DNA from 2 places in the Pseudomonas sp. FSO-7 genome. Region 2 is predicted to be linked to the other one. Evidence: riboswitches for the same ligand, from Rfam matches in the RefSeq annotation. Region 2 holds a riboswitch; the other holds the start of a gene.
The links. Region 2 has a riboswitch for cobalamin ahead of cobW (cobalamin biosynthesis protein CobW). Riboswitches for the same ligand answer to the same signal wherever they lie in the genome.
Positions count from the first base shown of each region.

Region 1: another riboswitch for cobalamin. It lies ahead of cobO (cob(I)yrinic acid a,c-diamide adenosyltransferase); the one in region 2 lies ahead of cobW (cobalamin biosynthesis protein CobW).

Region 1 is NZ_CM184193.1:4,914,954-4,930,850, reverse strand. It holds gene AC515T_RS21520 (C40 family peptidase) at 1-380, shown strand, start outside; gene AC515T_RS21515 (PQQ-dependent sugar dehydrogenase) at 539-1,849, opposite strand; gene AC515T_RS21510 (hypothetical protein) at 2,025-2,609, opposite strand; cobalamin riboswitch at 2,763-2,971, shown strand; gene cobO (cob(I)yrinic acid a,c-diamide adenosyltransferase) at 3,050-3,676, shown strand; gene AC515T_RS21500 (cobyrinic acid a,c-diamide synthase CobB) at 3,673-5,073, shown strand; gene bluB (5,6-dimethylbenzimidazole synthase) at 5,070-5,720, shown strand; gene cbiB (adenosylcobinamide-phosphate synthase CbiB) at 5,717-6,625, shown strand; gene cobD (threonine-phosphate decarboxylase CobD) at 6,618-7,610, shown strand; gene AC515T_RS21480 (cobyric acid synthase) at 7,607-9,058, shown strand; gene cobU (bifunctional adenosylcobinamide kinase/adenosylcobinamide-phosphate guanylyltransferase) at 9,391-9,912, shown strand; gene cobT (nicotinate-nucleotide--dimethylbenzimidazole phosphoribosyltransferase) at 9,909-10,964, shown strand; gene cobC (alpha-ribazole phosphatase family protein) at 10,961-11,536, shown strand; gene AC515T_RS21460 (adenosylcobinamide-GDP ribazoletransferase) at 11,539-12,270, shown strand; gene AC515T_RS21455 (MarR family winged helix-turn-helix transcriptional regulator) at 12,343-12,747, shown strand; gene AC515T_RS21450 (MFS transporter) at 12,800-14,008, shown strand; gene AC515T_RS21445 (glutathione peroxidase) at 14,191-14,742, shown strand; gene AC515T_RS21440 (OmpP1/FadL family transporter) at 14,832-15,897, opposite strand, start outside.
Region 2 is NZ_CM184193.1:2,472,465-2,488,361, forward strand. It holds gene metH (methionine synthase) at 1-1,582, opposite strand, end outside; gene AC515T_RS10935 (fatty acid cis/trans isomerase) at 1,737-4,028, shown strand; gene nfuA (Fe-S biogenesis protein NfuA) at 4,144-4,728, shown strand; gene cobM (precorrin-4 C(11)-methyltransferase) at 5,046-5,792, opposite strand; gene AC515T_RS10950 (cobalamin biosynthesis protein) at 5,870-6,274, opposite strand; gene AC515T_RS10955 (CbtA family protein) at 6,271-6,966, opposite strand; gene AC515T_RS10960 (CbtB domain-containing protein) at 6,978-7,166, opposite strand; cobalamin riboswitch at 7,267-7,484, opposite strand; cobalamin riboswitch at 7,698-7,912, shown strand; gene cobW (cobalamin biosynthesis protein CobW) at 8,010-9,074, shown strand; gene cobN (cobaltochelatase subunit CobN) at 9,078-12,851, shown strand; gene AC515T_RS10975 (magnesium chelatase ATPase subunit I) at 13,026-14,030, shown strand; gene AC515T_RS10980 (vWA domain-containing protein) at 13,955-14,689, shown strand; gene AC515T_RS10985 (phospholipase D-like domain-containing protein) at 14,889-15,897, shown strand, end outside.

The DNA.
Region 1 (15,897 bases), 2.4 Mb from region 2:
CGTTGGGTCTGGTGGGTACGCCATACCGCTGGGGCGGCAACACGCCGGATTCGGGCTTCGACTGCAGTGGCTTGATCGGTTATGTGTACCGCGACGCTGCCGGTATTGCCCTGCCACGTTCCACGCGGGAAATGATCAGCATGCGGGCGCCTGAAGTGGGTAAGGATGCGTTGCAGAGCGGTGACCTGGTTTTCTTCGCCACTAACGGCGGTTCTCAGGTCAGCCACGCCGGGATCTATGTCGGCGAGGGGCGCTTCGTCCACGCGCCGGCCACGGGTGGCACGGTCAAGCTCGACAGCCTGTCCAAGGCTTATTGGCAGAAGGCCTATCTGGGCGCCAAGCGTGTGCTACAGCCGGAGCATCTGGCGCGTAATCCCTAACGGTTAAGAAGATCGATTCTGCTGGAGAGGCTCTTTGTGGCGAGGGAGCTTGCTCCCGCTCGGTTGCGCAGCAACCGCCAAAAGCAGGGGGCCGCTGCGCGCCCCAGCGGGAGCAAGCTCCCTCGCCACAGGGGGCCATCACACGTCTTTAGCGATGGTCATTTAGCCGACACCCGCCAAATCTTGTTCCCGACATCATCAGCCACCAGCAATCCCCCCTGCTTGTCGATCACCACGCCCACTGGCCGGCCCTGGGCTTTTTCGTCGGCGTTCAGGAAGCCGGTCAGCACATCCACCGGTTGCCCCACCGGTTTGCCGCCGTTGAACGGTACGAAAATCACTTTGTAACCACTGTGGGGCTTACGGTTCCAGGAACCGTGCTGACCGATGAAAGCCCCTTCGGTAAACGGTGCAGGCAAGGCGCTGCCTTCGGCGAAGGTCAGGCCCAGTGAGGCGGTGTGGGGGCCGACAGCGTAGTCCGGTGCGATGGCCTTGGCCACCAGGGCCGGGTTCTGTGGTTCGACCCGGGCATCGACGTTCTGCCCGTAATAGCTATAGGGCCAGCCATAGAAGGCGCCGTCCTTGACCGATGTGATGTAGTCCGGCACCAGGTCGCTGCCGATCTCATCCCGTTCGTTGACCGCTGTCCAGAGCGCGCCGCTGCGCGGTTCCCACGCCAGGCCGTTGGGGTTGCGCAGGCCTGAGGCGAAGATCCGGTGATTGCCGCTGGCGCGGTCCACTTCCCAGATGGCGGCGCGACCTTCTTCGGCCTCCATGCCATTTTCCGCGACGTTGCTGTTCGAGCCGGTGGTGACGTACAGCTTGCTGCCGTCACGGCTGGCAATCACGTTCTTGGTCCAGTGATGGTTGAGCGTGCCCCCAGGCAGGTCGACGACCTTGGTCGGCTGGGCCTTGATTTGCGTATCGCCGTCCTTGTAGGGGAAGCGGATCAGCCGGTCGGTATCGGCCACGTACAAGTCATTGCCGACCAGCGTCATGCCGAATGGCGAGTTGAGATTTTCCAGGAACACCGTGCGGGTTTCGGCGATGCCGTCGTGATTGGCGTCGCGCAACAATGTGATGCGATTGGGGCTGGGCACCCCGGCACCGGCGCGGCCCATGACTTTTTTCATCACCCAGCCACGGATGCCCTTGCTGTCATCTGGCTTGGGCGGGGCGTTGGTTTCGGCCACCAGCACATCGCCATTGGGCAACACGTAAAGCCAGCGCGGATGGTCCAGCCCTTCGGCGAACGCGTCCACTTGCAGGCCCTGGGCCGGGGTTGGCTTGGCGCCTTGCGGCCAGCCGATGGCTTCGGCGATGTTGACGGTGGGGATCAGGGTCTTGTTCGGTTCAGGCAGTTTTGGCGCAGGACCGGTGCCATCGGACACTTGCAGCGTGGAAGACTCGCCACAAGCGACGAGTCCGGCGGCAAGGGCGACGATCAAAAGATGGGGTGGCTTGAGCATGCTGGCTTCCCTATGAATGCATGTAGTTATTCATAGAGGAGCGTAGACGTGTGATGGTTCAACTGTGGGGATGCCAGTCAGTCAGGCATCCCTGTGGTGTCTATGGATGTTATATCTGCTGAAAATCCAATGTGGGAGCGAGCTTGCTCGCTCCCACAGTTCCTTGCCGAAGGAATCAGCCGTGGGCCTGCTTGAACAGTACCGCGATGCCAGGGTGGTACTGCCCGGCTTCGTTGCGCAACTTGCGATAGGCGTAAGGGAAGTACCAGGCCACGGCGCAGGTGTTTTCCTTCTGCAGATCGTCGATCATGTCCTGCAGTTCTTCGGGCGTGGCGCTTTGCTGGGCTTTTTGTGGCGCGACGAACAGGCAGCCCAGCTTCAGGTCGCTGGCGTAGCTGATGCGCTTGGCATCGCTGGTGGCTTCCAGTAGCGGTTGGGTCAGGTTCAGGTTGGTGACCTTGGGCCAGCGTTGGGTGGCCTGGATAAAGGCGCGTTCCTCGGTGCTGGCGATGAACAGGTCGGCGCTGACGTTGCGTTCGCCTTCTTCATTCTGCTTGCGGGTCGGCGCGTTCTGCAGCGTGACCATCTCGGCCATCCAGGCGGCGGCCGACAACAAGCTGAGGTTGGCTCTTTCATCGAACCAATAGGGCGTGTCGTTATCGCCGCGCACCGCGTTGTAGCGGTCGATGCAATCAAACCAGCGTTCCAGCATCGGGCGCAGGAATTCCAGTTTTGGATTGCTGATGAGCATGCCTTGCATGATTTGCCCTCTTGCTCTTGTGATATTGGGTCGTAATGTCGCTTTGATATCACTTGTCGCAGGATCACACAAGATTGGCGTCATTTTATTGATCGGCGCCAAAGGGCGCCCCGACAGGCGGCTTTAATTGACGCTCCACCCCCAACCCTCTAACCTTCGCCGCTTGTTTCAGGTGCTCTGTGACGGTGTTCGACAGAGTGAAACAGGGAAGCCGGTGAGTGCACACGAACCCGGCGCTGCCCCCGCAACGGTAAATGAGTCAATGCTGTGCTTAAGCCACTGTGTCGCCGACATGGGAAGGCGCACAGTCAGGCACCACGCCGCTCATGAGCCCGGAGACCGGCCTGATTCATCCAACGGCATCACGGTGGGCGATGCCAGGCTTGTTGCCGTCTTTTTTCTGCCCGCCCGCCGTTATCCAATCTCAACGGAGAGCTCCCATGACTGACTCCCTCAGCACTGATACGTCTGATCGCGACGAACGCCACCTGGCGCGCATGCTGCGCAAGAAAGCCGTGATCGACGAGCGCATTGCCAACTCGCCGAACGAGTGCGGTCTGCTGCTGGTGCTGACCGGCAACGGCAAGGGCAAGAGCAGCTCGGCGTTTGGCATGCTCGCACGGTCCTTGGGCCACGGCATGCAATGCGGCGTGGTGCAGTTCATCAAGGGCCGCAACAGCACCGGTGAAGAGCTGTTTTTCCGCCGTTTCCCGGAGCAGGTGCGCTTTCATGTCATGGGCGAAGGTTTCACCTGGGAAACCCAGGACCGCCAGCGCGACATCGCCGCCGCCGAAGCCGCCTGGGCCGTATCGCGCCAGTTGCTCAGCGATCCGTCCATCGGCCTGGTGGTGCTCGACGAATTGAACATCGCCCTCAAGCACGGTTACCTCGACCTCGATCAGGTGTTGAGCGATCTGCAAGCCCGCCCACCGATGCAGCATGTGGTGGTGACCGGGCGTGGCGCCAAGCCGGAGATGATCGAGCTGGCCGATACCGTCACGGAAATGGGCATGATCAAGCACGCGTTCCAGGCCGGTATCAAGGCGCAGAAAGGCGTCGAGCTGTGAGTGATGCTCGCCACTGCCCGGCAGTGCTGATCGCCGCTCCGGCCTCGGGGCAAGGCAAGACCACCGTCACCGCCGCCCTGGCTCGTTTGCATCGCAACCAGGGACGCAAGGTGCGCGTCTTCAAGTGCGGCCCGGACTTTCTCGACCCGATGATCCTGGAGCGGGCCAGCGGCGCGCCGGTCTATCAATTGGACATGTGGATGGTCGGCGAGCAGGAAAGCCGTCGGCTGTTGTGGGAAGCCGCCGCCGAAGCGGACCTGATCCTGATCGAAGGGGTGATGGGGCTGTTCGACGGCACCCCGTCCAGCGCCGACCTGGCGCGGCATTTTGGCGTGCCGGTGCTGGCGGTGATCGATGGCACGGCCATGGCCCAGACCTTCGGCGCGCTGGCCCTGGGCCTGGCGCGTTATCAACCGGACCTGCCGTTCGCCGGGGTCTTGGCCAACCGGGTCGGCACCCTGCGCCACGCGCAATTGCTCGAAGGCAGCCTGACCGAAGGCCTGCGTTGGTACGGCGCGCTGTCCCGGGAAACCGGCATCGAATTGCCCAGCCGTCATCTCGGGTTGGTCCAGGCCAGTGAATTGAACGACCTCGACCTGCGCCTCGACGCGGCGGCCGAGGCCCTGGCCAGCAGTTGCGAAGTCGCGCTGCCACCGGCGGTGGCATTCGCCGTGCCCGAGGCGATCGCTGTTGAGCCGTGGCTCGCCGGGGTACGCATCGCCGTGGCCCGCGACGAAGCGTTTGCTTTCACCTATGGCGCCAGCCTTGATCTGCTGCGGGCCATGGGCGCGCAGTTGAGCTTCTTTTCACCGATTCATGACAGCGAACTGCCCGACGCGGACAGCCTTTATCTGCCTGGCGGTTATCCGGAGCTGCACCACATTGCGCTGGCCCGCAATACCCCGATGCTGGCCGCGATCCGTGCCCACCGCGCAGCCAATAAACCGTTGCTCGCCGAATGCGGCGGCATGTTGTATCTGCTCGATTCCTTGACCGATGTCGACGGCGTGCGCGCCGAACTGCTGGGTTTGCTGGCCGGCGATGCGCAGATGCAAAAGCGCCTGGCGGCCCTGGCGCTGCAGTCGGTGGATTTGCCGGAAGGCAACCTGCGCGGGCACACCTATCATCACTCCCTGACCCGCACCGAGCTTGAACCGATTGCCCGTGGCCATAGCCCAAATGGCGGGCGAGGGGCGGAGGCGGTTTTCCGGCAGGGGCGGATGACGGCTTCCTATGTGCACTTTTATTTTCCGTCCAATCCGAGGGCGATTGCCGCGTTGTTTGCACCTGACCTTGAGGCCGCTATCGCGAGCAAGCTCGCTCCCACAGGGGATCGTGTGGGCTCAAGTACAACACCTGCCAATGTGGGAGCGAGCTTGCTCGCGAAGCGGCCATGACCGACAACGCCTTTAGCCAGGCCGAACGCGAAGCGGTCTACCGCGCCATCGCCGAGCGCCGCGACATGCGCCATTTCAGCGGCGGTACGGTGGAACCGGCCTTGCTGCGTCGTCTGCTGGAAGCCGCGCACCAGGCCCCCAGCGTCGGCCTGATGCAACCGTGGCGATTCATCCGCATCAGCGACCGCGCCTTGCGTGGACAGATCCGCGAACTGGTGGAGCAGGAGCGCATTCGCACCGCCGAGGCCCTGGGCGAGCGCAGCGATGAGTTCATGACGCTCAAGGTCGAAGGCATCGATGACTGTGCCGAAGTGCTGGTGGCGGCGTTGATGGAGGATCGCGAGCGGCATATCTTCGGCCGTCGGACCTTGCCGGAAATGGACCTGGCCTCGCTGTCCTGCGCGATCCAGAACCTGTGGCTGGCCTCCCGCGTTGAAGGGCTGGGGATGGGCTGGGTGTCATTGTTCGAACCCCAGGCCCTGGCTGACCTGCTGGGCCTGCCCGCCGGGGCCAAGCCGCTGGCGATCCTCTGCCTGGGCCCGGTCGAGGGTTTTTACCCGGCGCCGATGCTCGCCCTGGAAGGGTGGGCGCAACCGCGTCCGCTCAATGAACTGCTGTATGAAAACCGTTGGGGAGTGAGCCCATGAGTGTGGCGTTGCTCAGTGCCGCCGCGGTGGCGCTGGATGCGCTGTTGGGCGAGCCCCGGCGTTGGCATCCGCTGGTGGCGTTTGGCGGTTTTGCCGATCGCATTGAACAACGCCTCAATGCCGGAGGACGCGGTTGGCGCAGCCACGGGGTGACGGCGTGGGTGATCGCCGTGGTGCCGTTGACCCTGCTCGCCACGGCCCTGTCCTGGGCGCCGATGGTGGGCTGGTTGGTGGAGATCCTGGCGTTGTACTGTGCCCTCGGTCTGCGCAGCCTCGGCGAGCATGTCGAGCCGGTGGCGCGGGCGCTGCGCAGCGGTGACCTGGAGCAGGCGCGCCAACGTGTCGGCTACCTGGTCAGTCGCGAGACGGCTGAATTGGATGAAACCGCCGTGGCCCGCGCCGCCACCGAGTCGGTGCTGGAAAACGGCAGCGACGCAGTGTTCGCCGCGTTGTTCTGGTTCGCCGTGGCCGGCGTGCCCGGTGTGGTGTTGTACCGCCTGAGCAACACCCTCGACGCCATGTGGGGCTATCGCAACGAACGTTTCGAGCGCTTCGGCTGGGCGGCGGCAAAAATCGATGATGGGCTCAACTACATTCCGGCGCGCCTGGTGGCGTTGACCTACGCGCTGCTCGGCAAGACTCGCCTGGCGCTCAAGTGCTGGCGCACCCAGGGCCCGACCTGGGACAGCCCCAACGCCGGGCCGGTGATGGCCGCCGGGGCCGGAGCGCTGGGTGTCGAGTTGGGCGGGGCGGCGGTTTACCACGGCGAACTGCACCAACGTCCGCCCTTGGGCGAAGGCGTGCCGGCGAGTGCCGATTCCATTGATCGCGGCTGGCAATTGGTCCAGCGCGGGGTATGGTTGTGGTTGCTGATTCTCTGCCTGGGAGCTGCGTTCTATGCTTGAGCACGGCGGGCGCTTGCGCAACGCGGCCCGGCAATACGGCATTGCCGAGGCCGATTGGCTCGACTTGTCCAGTGGCCTCGCGCCTTGGCCGTTCGACGTCCCGGCCATTCCCCTGCGGGCCTGGGCGCGCCTGCCGGAAACCGATGATGGATTGGAGCAGGCCGCCTGCGACTACTACGGTGCATTAAATGTGCTGCCGGTGGCCGGTTCGCAGATGGCCATCCAGCTGTTGCCGCGCCTGCGTCGCAGCGGCAAGGTCGGTGTCTTGTCGCCCTGTTACGCCGAGCACGCCGAAGCCTGGCGTCGAAGTGGCTATATCGTGCGCGAGGTGCTGGAGGCGGAAGTGGATTTCTTCCTCGACAGCCTCGACGTGTTGGTGGTGGTCAATCCGAACAACCCCACGGGCCTGAGCCTGGCGCCCGAGCGCTTGTTGGACTGGCATGCGCGCCTGGCCCAGCGCGGTGGCTGGCTGGTGGTGGATGAAGCGTTCATGGACGTTACGCCGGCGCTGAGCCTGGCGGCGCATACCCATCTGGTCGGGCTGATCGTGCTGCGTTCGTTTGGCAAGTTCTTTGGCCTGGCCGGGGTTCGCCTGGGGTTTGTCTTGGCCGAGCGCCGCTTGCTCAAGTTGCTCGCCGAACAAGTCGGGCCGTGGGCGGTCAGCGGGCCGACCCGGGTACTGGGCCAGGCCTGCCTGCTGGACACCGACGGCCATGCAGGCCAGCGCCAACGCTGCGAAGCCACCAGCCAACGCCTGGCGCTGTTGCTTGAACGCCACGGTTTCAAGCCTCAGGGCGGCTGCGGATTATTCCAATGGCTGGTCACCGAACACGCCCAGGGGCTGCACGATTTCATGGCCCAGCGCGGCATTCTCCTGCGCTTGTTCGTGAATACCAGCAGCCTGCGTTTCGGGTTGCCGGCCGACGACAATGAATTCCTGCGCCTCGAACAGGCCTTCGAAGCCTACGCCAAGGACACCCAATGACCACAGTGATGGTGCAGGGCACCACGTCCGATGCTGGCAAAAGTACCCTGGTCACGGCCTTGTGCCGCTGGGTCCGGCGCCAGGGCGTGGGCGTGGTGCCGTTCAAGCCGCAGAACATGGCCCTCAACAGTGCCGTGACGGCCGACGGCGGCGAAATCGGCCGCGCCCAGGCGGTGCAGGCCCAGGCGGCGGGGCTCGAACCGCATACCGACATGAACCCGGTGCTGCTCAAGCCCAACAGCGACACTGGCGCCCAGGTGATCATCCATGGCCGTGCCGTCACCACCATGAACGCCGTGGCTTATCACGATTACAAAGCCATCGCGATGCAAGCGGTGCTGGCCTCCCACGCGCGCTTGAGCGCGGCGTATCCGGTGGTCATGGTGGAAGGCGCCGGCTCGCCGGCGGAGATCAACCTGCGCGCCGGTGACATCGCCAACATGGGCTTTGCCGAGGCGGTGGACTGCCCGGTGCTGCTGATCGCCGATATCAATCGCGGCGGGGTGTTCGCCCATCTGGTGGGCACGCTGGAGTTGCTTTCTCCCAGCGAACAGGCGCGGGTCAAGGGCTTCATCATCAACCGTTTTCGTGGCGACATCGCCTTGCTGCAACCGGGCCTGGACTGGCTGGAGGCGCGCACCGGCAAACCGGTGATCGGTGTGTTGCCGTACGTCATGGACCTGCACCTGGAAGCCGAGGACGGCCTCGATCAGCGCCAGAGCGACAAGGCCGAGCAAGTGCTGAAAGTGGTGGTGCCGGTCTTGCCGCGCATCAGCAACCACACCGATTTCGATCCGCTGCGCCTGCACCCACAGGTCGACCTGAAATTCATCGGCCCCGGCCAGCCCATCCCGCCGGCCGACCTGATCATCCTGCCCGGTTCGAAAAGCGTGCGCAGCGACCTGGCCTACCTGCGCGCCAACGGTTGGGAGGCGGCGATCCATCGTCACCTGCGCTACGGCGGCAAATTGCTGGGCATCTGCGGCGGTTTGCAAATGCTCGGCCAGCACGTCCACGACCCGTTGGGCCTGGAAGGCGCGGCCGGTTCCAGTGCCGGGCTGGGCCTGCTGGATTTTGAAACGACCCTGGAACACGAGAAGCAATTGCGCAATGTGCGCGGGCGACTGGCCCTGGAAGCTGCTGAGGTCAATGGCTACGAGATCCACGCGGGCGTGACCACCGGCCCGGCCCTGGAAAACGCCGCGGTGCACCTGGAAGACGGCCGTTGCGACGGCGCCCAAAGCCTCGACGGACAGGTGTTCGGCACCTACCTGCACGGGTTGTTCGAATCACCGGCGGCCAGTTGCGCGTTGTTGCGTTGGGCGGGGTTGCAGGATGTGCAGGCGGTGGACTATCACGGGTTGCGCGAACGGGACATCGAGCGGTTGGCGGACCTGGTGGAGCGGCATCTGGATACCGGCTTGTTGCGTGAACTCTGTGGGATTTGAGGTGCCTGTATCGGCCCCTTCGCGAGCAAGCTCGCTCCCACAGGGGATTTGTGTACACAGCAGGTCCAGTGTGAGCTCTGTGGATTTAGGGCGGCTGCTCTGGCCTCATCGCGATCAAGCTCGCTCCCACATTGGATCTCTGATGACCACAGCATTCATGTACACCCTGGATCAACTGTGGGAGCGAGCCTGCTGGCGATGAGGTCGGCAGCAACACCGCTTAATAGCCCATGCTTCCATATTGGATTTGCGGGTGTACATAAGTCCCCTGTGGGAGCGAGCTTGCTCGCGATGGGGCCGGCAGCAACACCGCCATTTGAAAGGTAAAAAACATGCTGCAACTGATCCTCGGCGGCGCCCGCTCCGGCAAGAGTCGCCTGGCTGAGAAACTCGCGGCGGACACCGGCTTGCCAGTGACCTACATCGCCACCAGCCAACCCCTGGACGGCGAGATGAACGCAAGGGTCGCTCAACACCGTGCCCGGCGACCGGCCGAATGGGCGCTGCTGGAGGAGCCCTTGGCCCTGGCACGGGTGCTGCGGGAAAATGCCGCCCCCGGGCAATGCCTGCTGGTGGATTGCCTGACCCTGTGGCTGACCAACCTGCTCATGCTCGACGATTCCGAGCAACTGAATACCGAGCGCGAAGCACTGCTGGACTGCCTTGCCTCACTGCCCGGTGAAATCATTTTTGTCAGCAACGAGACCGGCATGGGTGTCGTGCCGCTGGGCGAGCTGACTCGCCGTTATGTCGATGAAGCCGGTTGGCTGCATCAAGCCTTGGCCGAACGTTGTCAGCGCGTTGTGCTGACCGTCGCTGGCCTGCCCCTGACTCTCAAAGGTACTGCGTTATGAATCATCGTTGGTGGCTGGACCCGTGCAAGCCCGTCGATACCCAAACGCTGGAACTGGCCGCGGCCCGTCAACAACAGCTGACCAAACCCACCGGTTCGTTGGGCCGACTGGAATCGGTAGCGGTGCAATTGGCGGGTCTGCAAGGGCAGGTCAAGCCGAGCCTCGACCGACTGTGGATCGCGATTTTCGCCGGCGACCATGGCGTGGTGGCCGAAGGCGTATCGGCCTATCCCCAAGAGGTCACCGGGCAGATGCTGCTCAACTTCGTCAGCGGCGGCGCGGCCATCAGCGTCCTGGCGCGACAACTGGGGGCTTCCCTGGAAGTGGTGGACTTGGGCACCGTCACGCCTGCGCTGGACCTGCCCGGTGTGCGGCATCTGAACCTCGGGCCGGGCACGGCGAATTTCGCCCAGGGCCCGGCCATGACGGTGAGCCAGGGCGAGCAAGCCTTGCACGCCGGGCGCGACAGTGTGCTGCGTGCCGTCGCGACCGGGACGCAATTGTTCATCGGCGGCGAGATGGGCATCGGCAACACCACCGCCGCCAGCGCCCTGGCCTGCGCCTTGCTCGAATGCCCGGTGGCGCATCTGGTGGGGCCGGGCACAGGGTTGGACGCCGCGGGTATCAGCCGCAAGGCCCAGGTGATCGAACGGGCCCTGGCGTTGCACGCAGCCCAGGGTGACGACCCGTTGCAGACGCTGTTCAACCTCGGCGGTTTTGAAATCGCCGCGTTGGTCGGCGCGTACCTGGCCTGTGCTCAACAGGGCGTCGTCGTGCTGGTGGATGGCTTCATCTGCAGCGTCGCAGCCCTGGTGGCGGTGCGCCTCAATCCCGCGTGCCGGCCGTGGTTGCTGTTCGCCCATCGCGGCGCCGAACCGGGCCATCGTCACGTGCTGGAGACCCTCGGCGCCGAACCGCTGCTGGATCTCGGCCTGCGCCTGGGCGAGGGCAGTGGCGCGGCGCTGGCGGTGCCGCTGTTGCGCCTGGCGTGTGACCTTCACGGGCAGATGGCGACGTTTGCCGAAGCGGCCGTGGCGGACCGCCCGGCATGACCCTGCGCCTGGACCTGCTGCGTCACGGCGAAACCGAACTGGGTGGCGGCTTGCGCGGCAGCCTCGACGACGCCTTGACGGTCAGGGGCTGGGAGCAGATGCACACAGCCGTCGCTCAAGGCGGACCCTGGGATCGCCTGGTGAGCTCGCCCTTGCAGCGCTGCGCCCGTTTCGCCGAACAACTCGGTGCCCGACTCAACGTGCCGGTGCACTTGGACAAAGACCTGCAAGAGTTGCATTTCGGCGCTTGGGAAGGTCGTAGCGCGGCGGCGTTGATGGACACCGACGCCGAGGCACTGGGCCGGTTCTGGGCCGACCCCTATGCTTTCACGCCCCCCGAAGGCGAGCCGGTGCTGGCGTTTTCCAGCCGCGTCCTGGCGGCGGTCGAACGCCTGCACGCGGCCTATGCCGGTCAGCGGGTCTTGCTGGTCAGCCATGGCGGCGTGATGCGCCTGCTGCTGGCCCAGGCCCGCGGCCTGCCTCGCGAGCAACTGCTCAATGTCGAAGTCGGTCATGGCGCGCTGTTTTCCCTGACAGTGTCGGCAGGTTCAGTGCTTAAAGAGGCGGATTGACGATGTTGCCCTTCTGGATCGCCCTGCAATTCCTCAGCAGCTTGCCGGTGCGTCTGCCCGGGATGCCCGAGCCCGGACAGTTGGGGCGTTCGCTGTTGTTCTATCCGCTGGTGGGGCTCGTGTTCGGTGGGCTGTTATGGGCGTTGGATGGGTTATTGCTCGGTGCGCCGTTGCTGCTTCATGCCGCGCTGGTGCTGACGGCGTGGGTGCTGCTGAGCGGTGGGTTGCACCTGGATGGCCTGGCCGACAGCGCCGATGCGTGGCTTGGCGGTTTTGGTGATCGCGAGCGGACGCTGCTGATCATGAAGGATCCGCGCAGCGGACCGATTGCCGTCGTGACGCTGGTGGTGGTGCTGCTGCTCAAATGGACAGCGCTGGTGGCGTTGATTGAACAGGAGCAGGCCTTGGCATTGCTCATCGTGCCGATGCTGGGGCGTGGCGCATTGCTGGGGTTGTTCCTGACGACGCCGTATGTGCGTGCCGGTGGGTTGGGCCAGGCGCTCGCCGATCACCTGCCACGCCGCACGGGCTGGCAGGTGTTGTCGGCCTGTGCGCTGGGCTGCCTGCTGTTGCTGGGCTGGGCCGGGTTGTGGACGTTGGTGGTGACTACGCTGGTCTTCATCGGCTTGCGCCGGATGATGCTGCGCAGGCTGCAAGGCTGCACCGGAGATACGGCGGGCGCCTTGCTGGAGCTGCTGGAAACCGCCGTTCTGGTCGCGTTGGCGTTGAGTTGAATCCGGAGCTTGTCGACAGGGCAGCGTTCATTTAAATTTGCATTCACTTAGTCGCGGGTATATACACGCATCATGCTCCCTTCCCAATGTCTGTGCATCAACCTGCGTCGTGCCGCACGTGGCGTCAGCAGGTATTACGACGGCGCCCTCGACGGCTTCGGGATCAACGTTGCCCAGTACTCTTTGCTGAACAACCTGGTGCGCCTGGACCAGCCGAGTATTTCCTCCCTGGCCGAGGCCATGGGTCTGGATCGCAGCACCCTGGGGCGCAACCTGCGGGTGCTGGAAGGCGAGGGGTTGGTGGCGCTGGCCGAGGGCGATGATCTGCGCAACCGCATCGTCGTGCTCACTGACGCGGGGCACGCCCGGTTGGCGGCAGCGTTGCCGGCCTGGGAAGCGGCGCAGCAGAAACTGATCGATAAGCTGGGCGCCGAAAAGCGCGCGACCTTGCTGGCCTTGCTGGATGAGCTGGCGTGAAGCCGGTTCGTTCGATGATAAGTGGGTATATACCCGCGAATGGAGAACAAGAATGACATCGATGTGGCGTACCTGTGGTTGGGTCCTGGTGGGCAGCGCGTTGATCCTGGCGTTATCCCTGGGTGTGCGGCATGGCTTCGGCCTGTTCCTTGCGCCCATGAGTGCCGAGTTCGGCTGGGGTCGTGAGGTATTCGCCTTCGCCATTGCCTTGCAGAACCTGATCTGGGGCTTGGCGCAGCCTTTCACCGGCGCGCTGGCCGACCGCTTCGGTGCGGCGAAAGTGGTGCTGATCGGCGGTGTGCTCTACGCACTGGGCCTGGTGTTCATGGGCATGGCCGACTCGCCATGGTCCTTGTCGTTGAGCGCGGGCCTTTTGATTGGTATCGGTCTGTCGGGCACGTCCTTCTCGGTGATTCTGGGGGTGGTCGGACGGGCCGTGCCGCCGGAAAAACGCAGCATGGGCATGGGTATCGCCAGTGCCGCCGGCTCTTTCGGCCAGTTCGCCATGCTGCCCGGTACGCTGGGGTTGATCGGCTGGCTCGGTTGGTCGGCGGCGTTGTTGGCACTGGGGCTGCTGGTGGCGTTGATCGTGCCGCTGGTGAGCATGCTCAAGGACGCACCGTTGCCGGTGGCCGGCCATGAACAAACCCTGGCCGAAGCCTTGCGTGAGGCGTGCAGTCATTCCGGGTTCTGGCTGCTGGCGGTGGGCTTTTTTGTCTGCGGTTTCCAGGTGGTGTTCATTGGCGTGCATTTGCCGGCGTACCTGGTGGACCAACACCTGGCCGCCGGCGTCGGCACCACCGTGTTGGCCCTGGTCGGGTTGTTCAATATCTTCGGCACCTACACCGCTGGTTGGCTGGGCGGACGGATGTCCAAGCCGCGCCTGTTGACCGGGTTGTACCTGCTGCGTGCGGTGGTGATCGGCTTGTTCCTGTGGCTGCCGGTGACCACCACCACGGCGTACCTGTTTGGCATGGCGATGGGCTTGCTGTGGCTGTCGACGGTGCCGTTGACCAACGGCACCGTAGCGACCCTGTTTGGTGTACGAAATCTGTCGATGTTGGGTGGGATCGTGTTCCTGTTCCACCAGTTGGGCTCGTTCCTCGGTGGCTGGTTGGGCGGGGTGGTGTATGACCGCACCGGCAGCTACGACTTGATCTGGCAGGTGTCGATCCTGCTCAGCCTGCTGGCGGCGGCGTTGAACTGGCCGGTGCGTGAACGGCCGGTGGCGCGCCTGCAAGTCCAGGTCGGTGCGGCATGAGTCGCATCGGCCCGTGGTTGATCGTTGCCGGTGCCGGCCTGTTGCTGGCGCTCGCCTGGTGGGGCTGGCACCAGGGCGGGTTGGCCTTGATGCAGTTGGGCATGGGCACGTGCTGAACAATGGACGGCGACGGGCGTGGCGGAGTAACGTCGTGGTCTGACATGCATTTAAGGAAAACCGACATGTTGATGCGCTGGTTTGCTGTTCCCGCCCTGTTGCTGGCTGTGACCGGGCAAGTCTGGGCCGCCGATTGCCCGCCGTTGCTGGAGGGTTCGTTGCCCAAGCTGCGGGCCAAGGAAACCATCGATTTGTGTCAGCGCTTTGCCGGCAAGCCTCTGGTGGTGGTCAACACCGCCAGTTTCTGCGGGTTCGCCCCGCAATTCAAAGGCCTCGAGGCGCTCAACCAGCGCTACAAGGACCAAGGGTTGCAAGTGCTGGGCGTACCGTCCAATGACTTCAAGCAGGAAGCCAAGGACGGGGCGGAAACCGCCAAGGTCTGCTACGTCAATTACGGTGTGACCTTCACCATGACCGAACCGCAGCCGGTGCGTGGTGCGGATGCGATACCGCTGTTCAAGCACTTGGCTGAACAATCCGGCGCGCCGAAATGGAATTTCTACAAGTACGTGGTGGACCGCCAGGGCAAGGTCGTCGGCAGTTTTTCCAGCCGGATCAAGCCTGACGATCCCGATTTCATCAAGGCGGTAGAGGCGGCCATTGCCTCCAAGCCCTGACGCCTGCCACGAAAAAGCCCCGCCTCTTTGCAGAGTGCGGGGCTTTTTTTCGCTTCAGGTGGCGAGGGGGTCAGGTTCGCCGTGAAACATCAGAAGCGGTAGGTTGCACCGACACCGAAACCGTTGGCGCTGTTTTCATATTTGGCGTTGTAGGACTGGCCGAGGGCATTGCTGCCGCTGACGTTGACTTTTTCTTCCTTGAGGTAGGAATAAGCCACGTCGATGGTCAGGTCGTCGGTCGGGCTCCAGCCGGCGCCCAGGCTGAAGATGGTCCGGTCGCCGGTCGGGATGCGTGGCGAACGGTCCTGGTTGTTGGTCGGCGCCTGGTCGAAGGTCAGGCCGGTACGCAGTACCCACTGCTTGTTCAACTGGTAGGAGGTACCGATGGCGTAGGCCCAGGTGTCGTGCCAGTTCTGTTCTTCAGTAATGGAGCTAAAGAACCCAGGCGCGAAAGCGCCGCCCGTGGCAGGCGTCACACCGTCGTTGTTCACGGTGATTTCTTTCAGGCGGCTCCAACGAGTCCAGGTGCTGCCCGCGTAGACGGTCCAGGCATCATTGATTTGCTGGGTGACCGAAAAGTCCACCGATTCGGGTGTCGTGATGTCCAGAGAAGCATCGTAGCGCGCGCCATTCAGCAGGCTGGGAGGCGTACCCGCCCCTGGGCTGATTTCGGTGTGGCCTTCGAGCTTGTACTTGACCTTGGAGTGGTAGGTCAGGCCAACACGGGTGGTGTCGGTCGCCTGGACCAGCAGGCCGATGTTGTAGCCATAGCCAATGTCATCGCCCTTGATCTTCACGCTGCCGTCATTCGGCGACAGGGGCGAGGTCAGGTCCGATTCCAGGGAGCCGGAAATACGGTTGATGGTCGGGCCGAAACCGATCGATACCTTGTCGTTGAAGGCATAGCTGACGGTTGGCTGGAAGGTGACGACCTTCACTTCGCTCTTGCTGCCGAAGTTACGGCCCTGGAAGCCATTTTCGTAGTCGGTGATCAAGCCGAACGGTGCGTAGACACCCAGGCCGAAAGCCCATTGATCATCGATGGGCTTGACGTAATAACCCATCGGGACGCCAGTGAGCGGAACCATGTCGCCCTTGTTGGTACCGGACTGGGTGCCGCTGGCATCGTCGATATCGGTGGAGGCATCAATGGCG
Region 2 (15,897 bases):
TGTTCGGGTCGAAGATGATGTCTTCCGGCGGGAAGCCGACTTCATTGACCAGGATGTCGTAGGAGCGCTTGCAGATTTCCTTCTTGCGCGCCTCGGTGTCGGCCTGGCCGGCTTCGTCGAACGCCATCACCACCACGGCGGCGCCGTAGCGCTTGCACAACTTGGCGTGGTGGATGAACTGCTCGACGCCTTCCTTCATGCTGATGGAGTTGACGATGCCTTTGCCCTGGATGCACTTGAGGCCGGCTTCGATCACTTCCCACTTGGAGGAGTCGATCATGATCGGCACCCGGGAAATGTCCGGTTCGCCGGCAATCAGATTGAGGAAGGTCACCATGGCCTTCTTCGAATCGAGCATGCCCTCGTCCATGTTGATGTCGATCACCTGGGCGCCGGCCTCGACCTGTTGCAGGGCCACTTCCAACGCTTCGGTGTAGTTGTCTTCACGGATCAGCCGGGCGAACTTGGCGGAACCGGTGATGTTGGTCCGCTCGCCGACGTTGACGAACAGCGAGCTGCGATCGATGGTGAACGGTTCCAGACCGGACAGGCGGCAAGCCCGGGGAATTTCCGGAATCTGCCGCGGCGCATAGCCGGCCACGGCCTTGGCGATGGCTTCGATGTGCGCCGGGGTGGTGCCGCAGCAGCCGCCGACAATGTTCAGGAAGCCGCTCTGGGCAAACTCTTCGATGACCTTGGCCGTCTCGGCCGGCAGTTCGTCGTATTCGCCGAATTCGTTGGGCAGGCCGGCGTTGGGGTGGGCCGAGACGTGGGTGCTGGCCTTGTTCGATAGCTCTTCCAGGTAGGGGCGCAGTTCGCTGGCGCCGAGGGCGCAGTTCAGGCCGACGGAGATCGGCTTGGCGTGGGCCACCGAGTTCCAGAAGGCTTCGGTGGTCTGGCCGGAGAGGGTGCGGCCGGAGGCGTCGGTGATGGTGCCGGAGATCATGATCGGCAGTTCGACGCCCAGTTCTTCGTAGACCCCTTGCACGGCAAAGATCGCCGCCTTGGCGTTCAGCGTGTCGAAGATGGTCTCGATCAGGATCAGGTCGGCGCCGCCTTCGATCAGGCCCTTGGTAGCCTCGGTGTAGTTCTCCACCAGTTCGTCGAAGGTCACGTTGCGGTAGCCGGGGTTGTTCACGTCCGGCGACAGCGAGCAGGTGCGGCTGGTCGGGCCGAGCACGCCGGCGACGAAGCGCGGCTTGTCCGGGGTCTCCAGGGTCTTGGCGTCGGCCACCTGGCGGGCCAGGCGCGCGCCTTCCAGGTTCAGCTCGTAGGCCAGGCCCTGCATGCCGTAGTCGGCCTGGGACACCTGGGTGGCGTTGAAGGTGTTGGTTTCCAGGATGTCGGCGCCGGCATCCAGGTAGGCTTTTTCAATGGCACCGATCACGTCGGGACGGCTGAGCACCAGCAAATCGTTGTTGCCCTTGACGTCGCTCGGCCAGTCGGCGAAACGCTTGCCACGGTAGTCCTGTTCTTCCAGCTTGTAGCTCTGGATCATCGTGCCCATGCCGCCGTCGAGGATCAGGATGCGTTCCTTGAGGGCTTGCTGGAGAAGATAAAGGCGAGCGCTGCGATCGGACATAGGACTACCTGGAAAAAAGGCCATTACGAAGGCCGGGATGATAGCAAACCTGTGCAGGATTTGATCATGATGGCTTTTGCATGAATATCGCTCATGTTTGCAAGGCGATGCTGGCCCGGTAGAATCGCCGGATTATCTCTTAGGGACCCGAGACATGCCGTACCGCGTCTTATTCGGCAGTCTGTTGCTGTCGTTGTCTTTTAGCGCAGCTGCCGGGAATCCCGTTCCGGCGATCTCCTATACCCGCGACATCCAGCCGATCTTCACGGAAAAATGCGTGGCCTGTCATGCCTGCTACGACTCCGCCTGCCAGTTGAACCTGGGCAGCGGCGAAGGGGCGGCACGGGGCGCGAGCAAGCTGTCGGTGTATGACGGCGAGCGGCGCCAGGCGGCCGATCCGACCCGCTTGTTCTATGACGCCTCCGGCCCGCGCGCCTGGCAGCGCAAGGGTTTCTATTCAGTGCTCGACGCCCAGGGCAGCCAGGCTGCCCTGATGGCGCGCATGCTGGAGTTGGGCCACCGTACGCCGCTGCAGCCCAACGCCAAGCTGCCGGAAGACATCGTGCTCGGGCTCAACCGGGACAATAGCTGTCCGATGCCGGGTCAATTCGACGAATACGCAGGCAGCCATCCCAAGGAAGGCATGCCCCTGGCCGTCACCGGCCTGACCGACCAGCAATACCAGACCCTGCAGCGCTGGCTGGCCGCAGGCGCGTCGATCGATCAACAGGCCCTGGCCCCAAGCGCCGCCGAAGCCTTGCAGGTGGTGCAATGGGAGAACCTGCTCAATGCCCCGGGCGCCCGGGAAAGCCTGGTGGGCCGCTGGTTGTTCGAGCATTGGTTCCTGGCGCACATCTATTTCAAGGGCGGCGAGCCGGGGCATTTCTTCCAGTGGGTGCGTTCGCGCACACCCACCGGCCAGCCCATCGACCTGATCAACACCCGCCGCCCGAACGACGATCCCGGCACCCGCGTCTATTATCGGCTCTGGCCGGTGCAAGGGGTGATCGTGCACAAGACCCACATCACCTACGGCTTGAGCGCTGCTAAGATGGCGCGGATCAAGAGCCTGTTCTACAGCGGCAAGTGGCAAGTCACCGCGTTGCCGGGCTATGGCCCGGAGCGCCGGGCCAACCCGTTTTCCACTTTCGAAGCGATTCCGGCCCAGGCCCGCTACCAATTCATGCTCGATAACGCCGAATATTTCGTGCGTACGTTCATTCGCGGACCGGTGTGCCGGGGCCAGATTGCTACCGACGTGATCCGCGACAATTTCTGGGCGCTGTTCCAGGACCCCGAACACGACCTGTACATCACTGACCCGAACTACCGCGGCCAGGCCACGCCGCTGCTGGCGATGCCGGGGCAGAACGACGACGTGGGCAGCGTCCTCAGCCTGTGGCTCGACTACCGGGACAAGCGCAACGCGTACGAAGCCTTGCGCCGCGACAACTATGCCGAGCTGCCGGCACCGAGCTGGTCGACGCTGTGGGCCGGCAACGACAATGCGCTGCTGAGCATTTTCCGGCACTTCGACAGCGCTTCGGTCACCAAGGGGCTGATCGGCGAGGTGCCGCAGACAATGTGGCTGTTCGACTTCCCGCTGCTGGAGCGTACCTATTATCAGTTGGCGGTGAATTTCGACGTGTTCGGCAACGTCTCCCACCAGGCCCAGACCCGGCTGTATTTCGATTTGATCCGTAACGGTGCGGAGCAGAACTTCCTGCGCCTGATGCCGGCAGACTCCCGGGAGGGCTACCTCGACGACTGGTACCAGGCCGGCGGCAAATTCAAGATGTGGCTCGATTACGAAGCCATCGACGATGACAAGCCGACCGCCCTCAAGCTTGACGAACGCGACCCCAAGGGTGATTTCGCCCAGCAATTGCTGGCCCGTTATGGCGAGTTGAACGCGCGCCCCGATCCGATCAACCGTTGCGACGGCGCCTACTGCTCGCGCCCGAATATCGACCCGACGCTGCAAAACGCCGAGCAGGCCCTCAGTCAGCTGGTGTCGCGCCCGGCGGCGGGGCTCAAGGTGATCGACCAACTGCCGGAAGCGACCCTGCTGCGCATCGAAACCGCCAGCGGTCACCGAGAGATCTACAGCCTGTTGCGCAACCGTGCTCACAGCAACGTCGCGTTCCTGCTGGGCGAGGAGCGGCGCTACCAGCCGGGGCTGGACACGCTGACGGTCTACCCGGGCGTGCTCAGCAGCTATCCGAACTTCATGTTCAACATTCCGGCCGGGCAAGTGCCAGCGTTCGTCGAGGCCATGCAAGGCGCCCAGGATGGGCCGGCGTTCGAGCGGATTGTCGAGCGCTGGGGGATTCGCCGCAGCCATCCGCAGTTCTGGTACTACTTCCATGACCTGAGCCAGTACATCCAGGAGACGGAGCCCGTGGAAAGCGGTGTGCTGGACATGAATCGCTACCAGAACCTCTGATCGGCCTGTCCGGCGGCAAACCCCGTGCCGCCGGGCTCTTTCCTGACAAAAATACTAGGACTTTGTCCGGCGCGATGATTGGCGTAAACTGCCGACAAGCCTGCGAGGAGTTTCCATGACCGCCATTACCATTACCGATGCCGCCCACGATTACCTGGCCGACCTGCTGTCCAAGCAGAACACCCCGGGTATCGGGATCCGCATCTTCATCACCCAGCCCGGCACCCAGTACGCAGAGACGTGCATTGCCTACTGCAAGCCGGGGGAAGAAAAACCCGAAGACACCGCGCTGGGGCTCAAGAGCTTCACCGCGTACATCGACTCGTTCAGCGAAGCCTTCCTGGACGATGCGGTGGTCGACTACGCCACCGACCGCATGGGCGGCCAACTGACCATCAAGGCGCCGAACGCCAAGGTGCCGATGGTCAATGCCGACAGTCCGGTCAACGAGCGCATCAATTACTACCTGCAAACCGAGATCAACCCGGGGCTCGCCAGCCACGGCGGCCAGGTTTCGCTGATCGACGTGGTGGAAGACGGCATCGCCGTGCTCCAGTTCGGCGGCGGCTGCCAGGGCTGCGGCCAGGCTGACGTGACCTTGAAGGAAGGCATCGAACGCACCTTGCTCGAGCGTATTCCTGAGCTCAAGGGCGTGCGCGACGTGACCGACCACACGCAGAAAGAAAACGCTTACTACTGATAGGCGTGCGCTGCGAACAAAACACTGTGGCGAGGGAGCTTGCTCCCGCTCGATTGCGCAGCAATCGCAAGGCAGCCGACGCGTTCTCCGTGAGGGATGCGTGGTTGCCTGGGGACCGCTTCGCGGTCCAGCGGGAGCAAGCTCCCTCGCCACAAAAGCTGCAGTGATCGGCTCGTAATCGGTGGACACCCGCCGCCCCTGTGGGAGCGAGCTTGCTCGCGATAGCGGTGGGTCAGCCTGCGATGATGTTGACTGTGCCGCCGTCATCGCGAGCAAGCTCGCTTCCACAGGGGGATCCCGGTGGATTCTCTAGCGAGTCAGGGCCGGTAGAGATGCGCATGCCCGGCGCGGTACAGCGACGATTCGCTGAACACCTCATTACCCAGCACACGCCCCACCAGAATCAGCGCCGTGCGGCGAAAGCCCTTGGCGTGCACCTTTGCCGCGATATCCTCCAGCGTCCCCATCACCCAATCCTGATCCGGCCAGGTCGCCCGGTGGATCACCGCAATCGGGCAGTCGGCGCCGTAGTGGGGCAGCAGCTCGTCGACGATCTTTTCCAGGTGATTGACCCCCAAGTGAATCGCCATGGTTGCCCCGTGCTGCGCCAGGCTGCTGAGTTCTTCCCCAGCGGGCATCGGGCTTTTGTCGGCGTAACGGGTGAGGATCAGGCTCTGGGAGATGTCCGGCAAGGTCAGTTCGGCGCCCAGCAGGGCGGCGCAGGCTGAGGTCGCGGTCACGCCCGGGATGATTTCGAAAGGGATGTCCAGTTCCCGCAGGCAACGAATCTGCTCGCCGATGGCGCCGTACAGGCTCGGGTCGCCCGAGTGCACCCGGGCCACATCCTGGCCCTTGAGGTGGGCGCTCCTGATCAATTCGATGATTTGTTCCAGATGCAGCTCGGCACTGTTGATCACCTGTTCGGCACAGTGGCCCTCAAGCACGGCGGCTGGCACCAGCGAGCCGGCGTAGATGATCACCGCGCACTGGCGGATCAGTCGCTGGCCTTTGACCGTGATGAGGTCCGGGTCGCCGGGGCCGGCGCCGATGAAGTACACGGTCATGACCGGCTCCTGTGGAAGGTGGGTGAGCGTCGTCCAGATGAAGATCGCTCATGATCCTGGGCGTCGATTATCGGGATTTACGCCACGACCGCCAATGCCAATGTGCTCATGGGGCCTCTCTGGCGGGGAATCAGCAGCGTTGCGGGCGTCGTGCCCAATTGGTCGGCCAAGGCCAGGGCGGTGCTTTCGGCGATGCCGTAGCAACCGGTTCGCTCGAAAGCGATCTCGGAGCGGTGACTGAGCCGTTGCGCGTAACCGGCCAACTGTTCGGCACTGAAGCAGGTTAGCGGCAGGCCCAGTTGCCCGGCCAGTTCCAACAGCCCGGGCTCGTCACGCTTGAGGTCGATACTGGCCAGGGCCCGTACCTGGTGAAGCCCGATGCCGTGAGCCAGCAGCGTCTGTTCGAGCAGGGCTCGCAGCGTGCTGGCCGGGCAACCGCGCTGGCAGCCCAGGCCGATCACCAGGATCGGCTCGGTGCTCATGCGTCGTGGCGGGCTTGGCCGTCACGGCGAAACAGCCAGGCGCTGATCAGGCCCAGGGCCAGCCAGAAGGCGACGTTGGTCACCTGCGAGGCGATCTTGAACTGGCTTTCCAGCGCTTCGGGCGCCAGCATCGAGTGGACTTCGGGCTGCGGTGCACCGATGACGTGGGGCACCAGCAACGTTGCCACGCCCAGTAGTTTGAGCAGCCAATGCCGGCCAAAGGCGATCAGGGCGATGCCCACCGCTGTGGAGGCAGCGGTGCCGATCCACCACATCTGCCGCTGGGCCAGATCGGCTGCCGCGGTGCCGGGCAGTTCCGGGGGCAGGCCGAGGGTCGGTGCCAGGACAAAGGTGGCATAACCGGCCAGGCCCCAGAGCAGGCCCTGGGCGGTGCGAGTCGGTGCGCGCAAGGTGTACAGGCCCGCCAGCATCAGGGCGAAACCCACCGCGACTACCAGGTTGCCGCCGGTGGTGGACAGTACGCGTTGCCAGCCGTCTTCCGGCTCCCAGGCTTCGGCATCGTGGGTGTGCGCAACGCCGTTGGCGTGTTCGTGGACCTCGGCGGTTGGAGCCTTCTCATAGGTTTCGGCCTGGAGAATCAGCGGCGATACCCAGAAACTTTGCAGCAGGGTCAGCAGCAGGGCGGCCAGCAAGCCGCTGAAACCGGCGGTCTGCGCAATACGCTTGATCATGGCGTCGGTTCTCAATGGCACGGAAAGGCGGCGCTGTGACGGGTATCGTGGGCGGCGTTGTGCACCGCTTCGATGTGGGAGAAACCGGCGAAATAGACCAACCCCGCGCCCAGGATCGAAGCCAGGATCGCGGCGCTCAGGCGTTGGCTCAGGGTGGTGGTGCTGCTGGCGGTGCGGGCGGTGCTGCTGATGGTCGACATGGCGCTTCCCTCTGTTTTTGTTCCGTGGGGGATGCGAGCGCAATGAGACCCCGGGCGAAGCCCGCCAAGGTTCGAACAGCGCCCGCCCACCGCGGGTTTGTTGATGCTTGAGTCATGGGCCGGTCTCCGGGCTCGCGAGGGGCCAGAACCTGGCCTGCAAGCGTCACCTTCCCATGTCCAGGGACACAGTGGTTCAGACGCTTCGCTCGCTTACCGTTGCGGGGGCAGCACCGGACTGACGTGGGCTTGGAGTAAAGCACACGATTCACCGGTTTCCCGTTTCACCCTGTGAAGGGCACCCAAAACTAGGCGCACAGGAGAGCATGGACGGGGGCGGGGCGTCAATTGGCAGGGGGGCAGGCTGGCACCGCATTGCGCCCAATCGCGAGCAAGCTCGCTCCCACAGGGAACTTGTGGTGATCGTGATTTCTGTGAACGCCCAGCAACCAATGTGGGAGCGAGCTTGCTCGCGATGACGGCAGCCCATGCACCGCAAAACGCTCCGGAGATTGACCCGCCCCCACACCCTGCGTAGCCTTGCGCCTTCGAGGTTCTTCGGCATGCGCCGAAGCTAAGAAGGGAACGCGGTCCAAGCCGCGGCTGCCCCCGCAACTGTGAACGGTGAAGTTTCTGCAAGGCCACTGTGCATGCCCTTTTATCCAAGGCGCACGGGAAGGCGCAGCGATTGCCAGTCGAAAGACTGGCCCGCCGTCAGCCAGGAGACCTGCCTCGAGACAGATTCTCACTACAACCGGGCGGGGTGATCCGGTGGCGAAATCTTCCGCGCACGCCTTGCCTGCGGTTGTCGTCCCGTTTGCCCGCCACCTAGCCAAAGGGCATCCGATGAAAACACTGGCCAAACTTCCCGTCACCATCGTCACCGGTTTCCTCGGCTCGGGTAAGACCACCTTGCTGCGGCACATGCTCGACAACGCCCAGGGTCGGCGCATCGCCGTGATCGTCAACGAGTTCGGCGAGCTGGGCATCGACGGCGAAATCCTCAAGCAGTGCGCCATCGGTTGCACCGAAGAAGAAGCCAACGGTCGCGTTTATGAACTGGCCAACGGTTGCCTGTGCTGCACGGTGCAGGAGGAATTCTTTCCGGTGATGCGTGAACTGGTGGCCCGGCGTGGCGACCTCGACCACATCCTCATCGAAACTTCAGGCCTGGCCCTGCCCAAGCCACTGGTCCAGGCTTTCCAATGGCCGGAAATCCGCAGCGCCTGCACCGTCGATGCGGTGATCACCGTGGTCGACAGCCCGGCCGTGGCCGCCGGTACCTTCGCCGCCTTCCCCGACCAGGTCGATGCCCAGCGCAAACTCGACCCGAACCTGGATCACGAATCGCCGCTGCACGAACTGTTCGCCGACCAATTGGCAAGCGCCGACCTGGTGATCCTCAACAAGGCTGATCTGATCAGCCCTGAAGACCTGGCCAAGGTGCGCCTGGAAGTCGCCGAAGAACTGCCACCGGCGGTCAAGGTCATCGAAGCCAGCAGCGGTCGCCTGCCGCTGGACGTGTTGATCGGCCTGGGCGCCGGTTCCGAAGAGCACATCGACGGCCGCCACAGCCATCACGACCATCATCACGATGGTGACGATGACGACCACGATCATGACGCCTTCGATTCCATCTCCATCGAACTGCCCCAGGCCGATGAAAGCCTGTTGCTGGACGCGCTGACGCAACTGGTGGTCCAGCACGGCGTGCTGCGGGTCAAGGGTTTCGCGGCGATCCCGAACAAACCGATGCGCCTGTTGATCCAGGGTGTCGGCACGCGTTTCGACAAACATTTTGACCGCCAGTGGGGCGCCGACGAAGCGCGGGTCACCCGTCTGGTGCTGATCGGCCAGGCGCTCGATGCCGCGCTGCTCGAAGCGCAGTTGCGCGCCGCCCTCAGCGCCTAAGCCATGCACCTGCTCAGGACCCAGCCCGGCGGTTTCGTGTCGGATGACAACATTGCCGATTTGGGGCAAACCCCCGCCGAACTGGTGATCCTGTGCAGCGGCGACTCCAGCCTGGCGCTGCTGGCCGAAGCGGCGCGGCAGTTGCCGGATGACTACCCGCAGTTTCGCCTCGCCAACCCGATGCAGGTGCAGAACCACGCTTCGGTGGATCTGTATGTCGAAGACGTGCTGCGCCACGCCAAGGTCATCCTGCTGTCGCTGCACGGCGGCATCGGCTATTGGCGCTACGGCATCGAGCGCCTGATGGAGTTGGCCGGGCGTGGGGTGAAGCTGATCCTGGTGCCGGGAGATGATCGCCCGGACCCGGAACTCAGTGACTTGAGCAACGTGGCCGTCGAGGACCGCGACCGGCTCTGGCAGTTCTTGCGCCAGGGCGGCCTGGGCAATGCCCTGGACTTGTTTCACAACCTCGGCAGTCAATGGTTCGACCGCGATTACCCGTGGGCCGAGCCGCGGGCCCTGCCACGCACGGCGATCTATCACCCGGAAAAAACCAGCGCCAGCCTCGGCGATTGGCAAGCCGACTGGAGCGCCGGGCAACCGGTGGCGGCGGTGCTGTTTTATCGCTCCCACCTGCAAGCGGCAAACACCGCGTTCGTCGACGTGTTTTGCCAGCGCCTGCAAGCGGCGGGGCTCAATCCGTTGCCGATTGCCGTGGCCAGCCTCAAGGAGCCGGCTTGCCTTGCGCTGGTAGAGGACTGGCTGGACGAAGTGGAAGCGGAGGTAATCCTCAACACCACCGGCTTCGCTCAATCCAGTCCAGAAGCCCCGCACTTGCGGCCGTTTCGCCGCAATATCCCGGTGATCCAGGCGATTTGCGCCCAGGACAACGAGCCCGGCTGGCGTGCCAGCGAGCAGGGCTTGGGGCCACGGGACCTGGCGATGCACATTGCCTTGCCGGAACTGGACGGGCGCATCATCAGCCGCCCGATCAGTTTCAAGGACCTGGCCTGGCGCAGCGAGCGCAGCCAGAGCGACGTGGTCTGCTACCGCGCCGTGCCCGAACGCATGGATTTTGTCGCAGAACTGGCCCAACGCTGGACCACCCTGGCGCGCTTGCCCAACGCAGATAAGCGCGTGGCGCTGATCCTCGCCAACTACCCGACCCGGGATGGACGTATCGGTAACGGGGTCGGCCTGGATACCCCGGCGGCGGCGCTGAATATCCTGCGCGCCATGCAAACCGAAGGTTATCCGCTGCCGGCCGAATTGCCTGAGAGCGGCACTGCGCTGATCCAGCAATTGCTCGGTGGCGTCAGCAACGACCTGGATAGCCTCGACGCGCGTCCGTGTCACCAGAGCCTGGCCCTCGACGCTTACCAGGCCATGTTCGACGCGCTGCCCGAGGCCAATCGCCAGGCGGTACTGGCGCGCTGGGGCTCGCCCGAGCAGGACCCGATGTGCCGCGACGGCCGCCTGATGGTCGCTGGCCTGCGTCTGGGCCTGACCTTCGTCGGCATCCAGCCGGCGCGGGGTTACCAGGTCGACCCGAGTGCGGTGTACCACGACCCGGACCTGGTGCCGCCCCACGGTTACCTGGCGTTTTATTTCTGGTTACGCCACACCTACGGCGTCCACGGGGTGATCCACGTCGGCAAGCACGGCAACCTCGAATGGCTGCCGGGCAAAGGTGTCGGGCTCTCGGAAAACTGCTGGCCGGACGTGCTGCTGGGGCCACTGCCGAACATCTACCCCTTCATCGTCAACGACCCGGGCGAGGGCGCACAGGCCAAGCGTCGCACCCAGGCGGTGATCATCGACCACTTGATGCCGCCGCTGACCCGGGCCGAAACCTATGGGCCGCTGCGTAACCTCGAGTTATTGGCGGACGAATACTACGAGGCGCAATTGCTCGATCCGCGTCGTGCCCGGGAACTGCAACGGGACATCCTCAACCTGGTGCGCGAGACGCACATCGACCGCGAGCTGCAATTGGATGCCGGCCTCGACAGCGATGCTGACGCCGCGATCTGGCTGCCACGCCTGGATACGTACCTGTGCGACTTGAAGGAGTCGCAGATCCGCGACGGCCTGCACATTTTTGGTGAATCGCCCAGCGGGCGGCTGCGCATCGACACGTTGCTGGCGTTGCTGCGCATCCCCCGGGGCGACGGCAAAGGCGCGCAGTCGAGTCTGTTGAGGGCGCTGGCCAAGGCGTTCGGGCTGGGTTTCGATCCGCTGGATTGTGCCTTGGCCGAGCCCTGGTCTGGCGATTGTCCCGAGGCCTTGCGCCGGGTCAGCGCCGAGCCTTGGCGCACCGCCGGTGATACCCGCGAGCGCCTGGAGCTGTTCGCCGCAGAGTTGATCGAACAGGCCCTGGACGGCACGGTCGAGCCGCTCGACGCGCCGGGTTGGGAAGGGGTGGGCGGCATCATTGAAAACCTGCGATCCGTCGTGGCGCCGCGCCTGGACGCCTGCGGTCCGGCGGAAATGCGTGGCCTGCTCGATGCCTTGAGCGGGCGCTTCGTGCCGGCCGGCCCCAGCGGTGCGCCGAGCCGTGGGCGCCTGGACGTGCTGCCCACCGGGCGTAATTTTTTCTCGGTGGACGTGCGCAACCTGCCCACCACCACGGCGTGGCGCATCGGTTTCCAGTCGGCGAACCTGATCCTCGAACGGCACCTGCAGGACCACGGCGATCACCTGCGCCAGCTCGGCCTGTCGGTATGGGGCACCGCGACCATGCGCACCGGCGGCGACGACATCGCCCAGGCCATGGCGTTGATGGGCGTGCGTCCGGTGTGGGCCACCGGCAGCCAGCGGGTCGATGACTTCGAGATCCTGCCGCTGAGCCTGCTGGACCGGCCTCGGGTCGATGTCACGTTGCGCGTGTCCGGGTTCTTCCGGGATGCCTTTGCCAACCTGATCCGCTTGTTCGATGCCGCCGTGCAGGCCGTCGCCGCCCTCGATGAACCGGACGATATGAATCCGTTGGCGGCCAAGGTGCGCAGTGAACGCGAGGCCTTGCTGGCCTCGGGTCTTGAGCCGGATGCTGCGGCACGTCAGGCCGGCTGGCGGATTTTCGGTGCCAAGCCCGGGGCCTATGGCGCGGGCGTGCAGGGCGCGATCGACGGTCGTTTGTGGCAGAGCCGCGAGGATCTGGCCGAGGTGTACCTGAACTGGGGCGGCTACGCCTACGGTGCCAGCGATGAAGGCACCGCCGCCCGCGATCAGTTCTCCCGGCGCTTGAGCCAGGTGCAAGCGGTGTTGCAGAACCAGGACAACCGCGAGCACGACCTGCTCGATTCCAACGACTACTACCAGTTCCAGGGCGGCATGCTGGCGGCGGTCGAGACCCTCGGTGGTGCCGCGGCGGCCAGTTACCATGGCGATCATAGCCAGCCGGACCTGCCCAGGATCCGCACCCTGAAGGAAGAGCTCAACCGCGTCATCCGCTCTCGCGCGGCCAATCCGAAGTGGATCGACGGCGTGAAGCGGCACGGCTATAAAGGCGCGTTCGAGCTGGCGGCGACGGTGGACAACCTGTTTGCCTTCGACGCCACCACTCGGTTGATCGACGACCACCAGTACGCCTTGCTGGCCGATGCCTACCTGCTCGACCCGGACACCCGGGATTTCGTTCGCCAGCACAACCCCGACGCCCTGCGGGACATGACCGAGCGCATGCTCGAAGCGCAGCAGCGGGGGATGTGGCAGGCACCGGGCGAATATCGCGAGGCGCTGGAGAATTTGTTGTTGGACATAGAAGAAGACAACTGACATGAGGACGACAGAGGTGCATTTGTGGCGAGGGAGCTTGCTCCCGCTCGGCTGCGCAGCAGTCGTCATTCTGAAACGGCACTGGGACCTCAGGTTCTGGGGGCCGCTTCGCGCCCCAGCGGGAGCAAGCTCCCTCGCCACAGGGGACCTCGCACCTTTGATGAGACATTCAACATGACCCACACCCCCCATTTCCCACTCTCCGCCGTGGTCGGCGCCGATGACCTGAAACTGGCCCTGTGCCTGGCCGCGATCGACCCGAAAATCGGCGGTGTGCTGATCGAAGGCCCGCGGGGCATGGCCAAGTCCACGTTGGCCCGGGGCCTGGCGGACCTGCTGGCCAGCGGTCAGTTCGTCACCTTGCCCCTCGGTGCCACCGAAGAGCGGCTGGTGGGCACCCTGGACCTGGACGCGGCGCTGGGGGAAGGGCGGGCGCAGTTTTCTCCCGGTGTGCTGGCCAAGGCCGACGGTGGCGTGCTGTACGTCGATGAAGTGAACCTGCTGCCCGATCACCTGGTGGACCTGCTGCTTGATGTGGCCGCCAGCGGCACCAACCTGATCGAGCGCGACGGCATTTCCCATCGGCATCCGGCGCGCTTTGTGCTAATCGGCACCATGAACCCGGAAGAGGGCGAGCTGCGCCCACAGTTGCTCGACCGTTTCGGCCTGAACGTCGCCCTGGACGGTCACACCGCACCGGCTGAACGCGGCCAGATCATCCGGCGGCGGTTGGATTTCGACAGCGATCCGCTGGCGTTCTGTGGGCAGTGGGAGATGGCCCAACGGCAGCTGCGCGAACGTTGCCAGCAGGCGCGCGACCGCTTGACCGGGATTGCCCTGGATGACGCGGCATTGGCGCAGATCACCGAGCGCTGTTTTGCCGCCGGGGTCGATGGCTTGCGCGCCGACCTGGTCTGGCTGCGGGCGGCCCGGGCCCATGCGGCCTGGCGCGGTGCCGACGCGATTGCCGATGAGGACATCGAGGCGGTCGGCGAATTTGCCTTGCGTCACCGGCGGCGTGGGCATTCGGCGCCGGCACCGTCCCAGGCGCCGACGGGAGCAGGCGCGGAAAAAACCACTGAACCCAATGAAGGCCAAGGCCAGTGGGGCGACCTGCCGGCCCGGGCGTTGCCGACCGGGGCTCGGCGCGATGTGCCGAGCTGGCCAAAAAAGCCCTAGGCATTCGTCCCCGTTCACCGGCGGGGGCGAATGCCAGACCCCGTGCCGGGCGACTCGACCAGGGCCGCCAGGGCCGGAGCAAAGCGGCGGCCAGCGGTGCGGTGAACTGGCCGGGGACGTTTCTCGATGGCCGGCCACGCCGGCATGAAGACGTGCGCTGGCACGCTCGCCATCGCTCGCCCCATGAGCTGTGGCTGGTCATCGTCGATGCGTCGGCCTCGACCCGTCGTCATCGCGCCTTGAGTGACGGCAAAGGCTTGTTGGCGCAACTGTTCGACGACGCCTACCGACAACGTGCCCGCCTGGCGCTGTTGACGGCCAGCGGCACGCAGCCGAACTGGCAGGTGCAAGGGCTCAAGGCCTCGGCGAGCCTGCGCGACTGGCTCGATGGCCTGGGCGCCGGTGGCGGAACACCGTTGCTGGCGGCGCTGAACGAGGCCGGGCGCTGGCTGGTGGTGCGGCGCAAGCGTTACCCGGCGGAGCAGCAACGGGTCTTGGTCATGACCGATGGGCGAGTCAAGGAGGGGCTTTCACCACCGATCCTCGATTGCCCGTGCCTGTTGATCGACATTGAAAGAGGCCCGATTCGCCTGGGCCGGGCTCGGCAGTTGGCGGGGCGGTTGGGGGCTGAGTATCGGCATATTGATGAGGTTGATTGAAATGTTCTGTGATTGTCAGGGCCCCATCGCGAGCAAGCTCGCTCCCACACGGGTTTCGTTGTGAACACATGACTGATGGACACCCGGGCCCCCTGTGGGAGCGAGCTTGCTCGCGATGGCATCCCCTCGGTTCCAATGACCTGCCCACCTGACCCGAATCACTGCACTATGCTCAGGCAGCCCCTCACAGGAGTGAACCATGCGCGTACTCGTCACCAACGCCCAGGACGATTTTCGGGTCAAGGCCTATGCCGGCACCAACGGTATACTGCTCGCCATGGACCTGGCCGAACCCCGGCGCCAGGGCTTGCTGGGTTTTGCCATCGAGAAGCAGCAGGGGGACAAGCCTTGGCTGTTCCTGTTCAACAGCCTGACCTTCCCCGACAAGGCCCATACCTTTCCCCAGTTCCACGCCACCCCCAGCGACAAGGCGCCCTTGCAGAAATTTCGCTGGGCCGACTACGCCGTCAACCCCGGCGTGACGATCCACTACCGTGTGCACTTGGCCTATGGCAGCCCCGATGCACCGCAGTTGGGCGAATCCCTGGCCGTCACCGTCACCAGCGACGACGGGCAGCCGGCCGACCAGCGGGTCATCTTCAACCGTGCCGTGGCCGCCAGCCAGGCGTTCCAGCGCAAGTTTCCCGAAGTGGACGCGCTGATCGATGCCAACAAGCACCTGTCCATCGATGACTGGCCCGACGCCCCGCGTCGCTGGTTGGAAAACGGCTTGCTGGGACGCTTGACCGGTTTCATCGACCGGGCGCTGGACGCCAGCTGGGCCTTGGACGTCGCCATCTATGAATACGAACTGCCGGTGATCGTCGACGCAGTGACGGCCGCTCACGCTCGCGGCGCCCAGGTGCGAGTGCTGTATCACGCCGAGCCGGGAGACGACACCACGGCGCGCAACGAAGCCAGCCTCGAGCACATGCCGGCGGCCAACAAGCGTGGGCGGGTCACCCACAACATTTTCCACAACAAGTTCATTGTGCTGAGCAAGGTGGCGGCCGGCGGCGCATTGCAACCGGAAGCCGTGCTGTGTGGCAGCACCAACTTCACCGCCAACGGTGTCTACCGCCAGGCCAACGTCGTGCATGTGCTGGACGACCCTCGGGTGAGCCACAGCTATCTCCAGGTATTCGAGCAAATCTGGGCAGCGCCCCAGGACGTCGCTGCCACTCGCCAGTGGCTGACCCTGAACAATG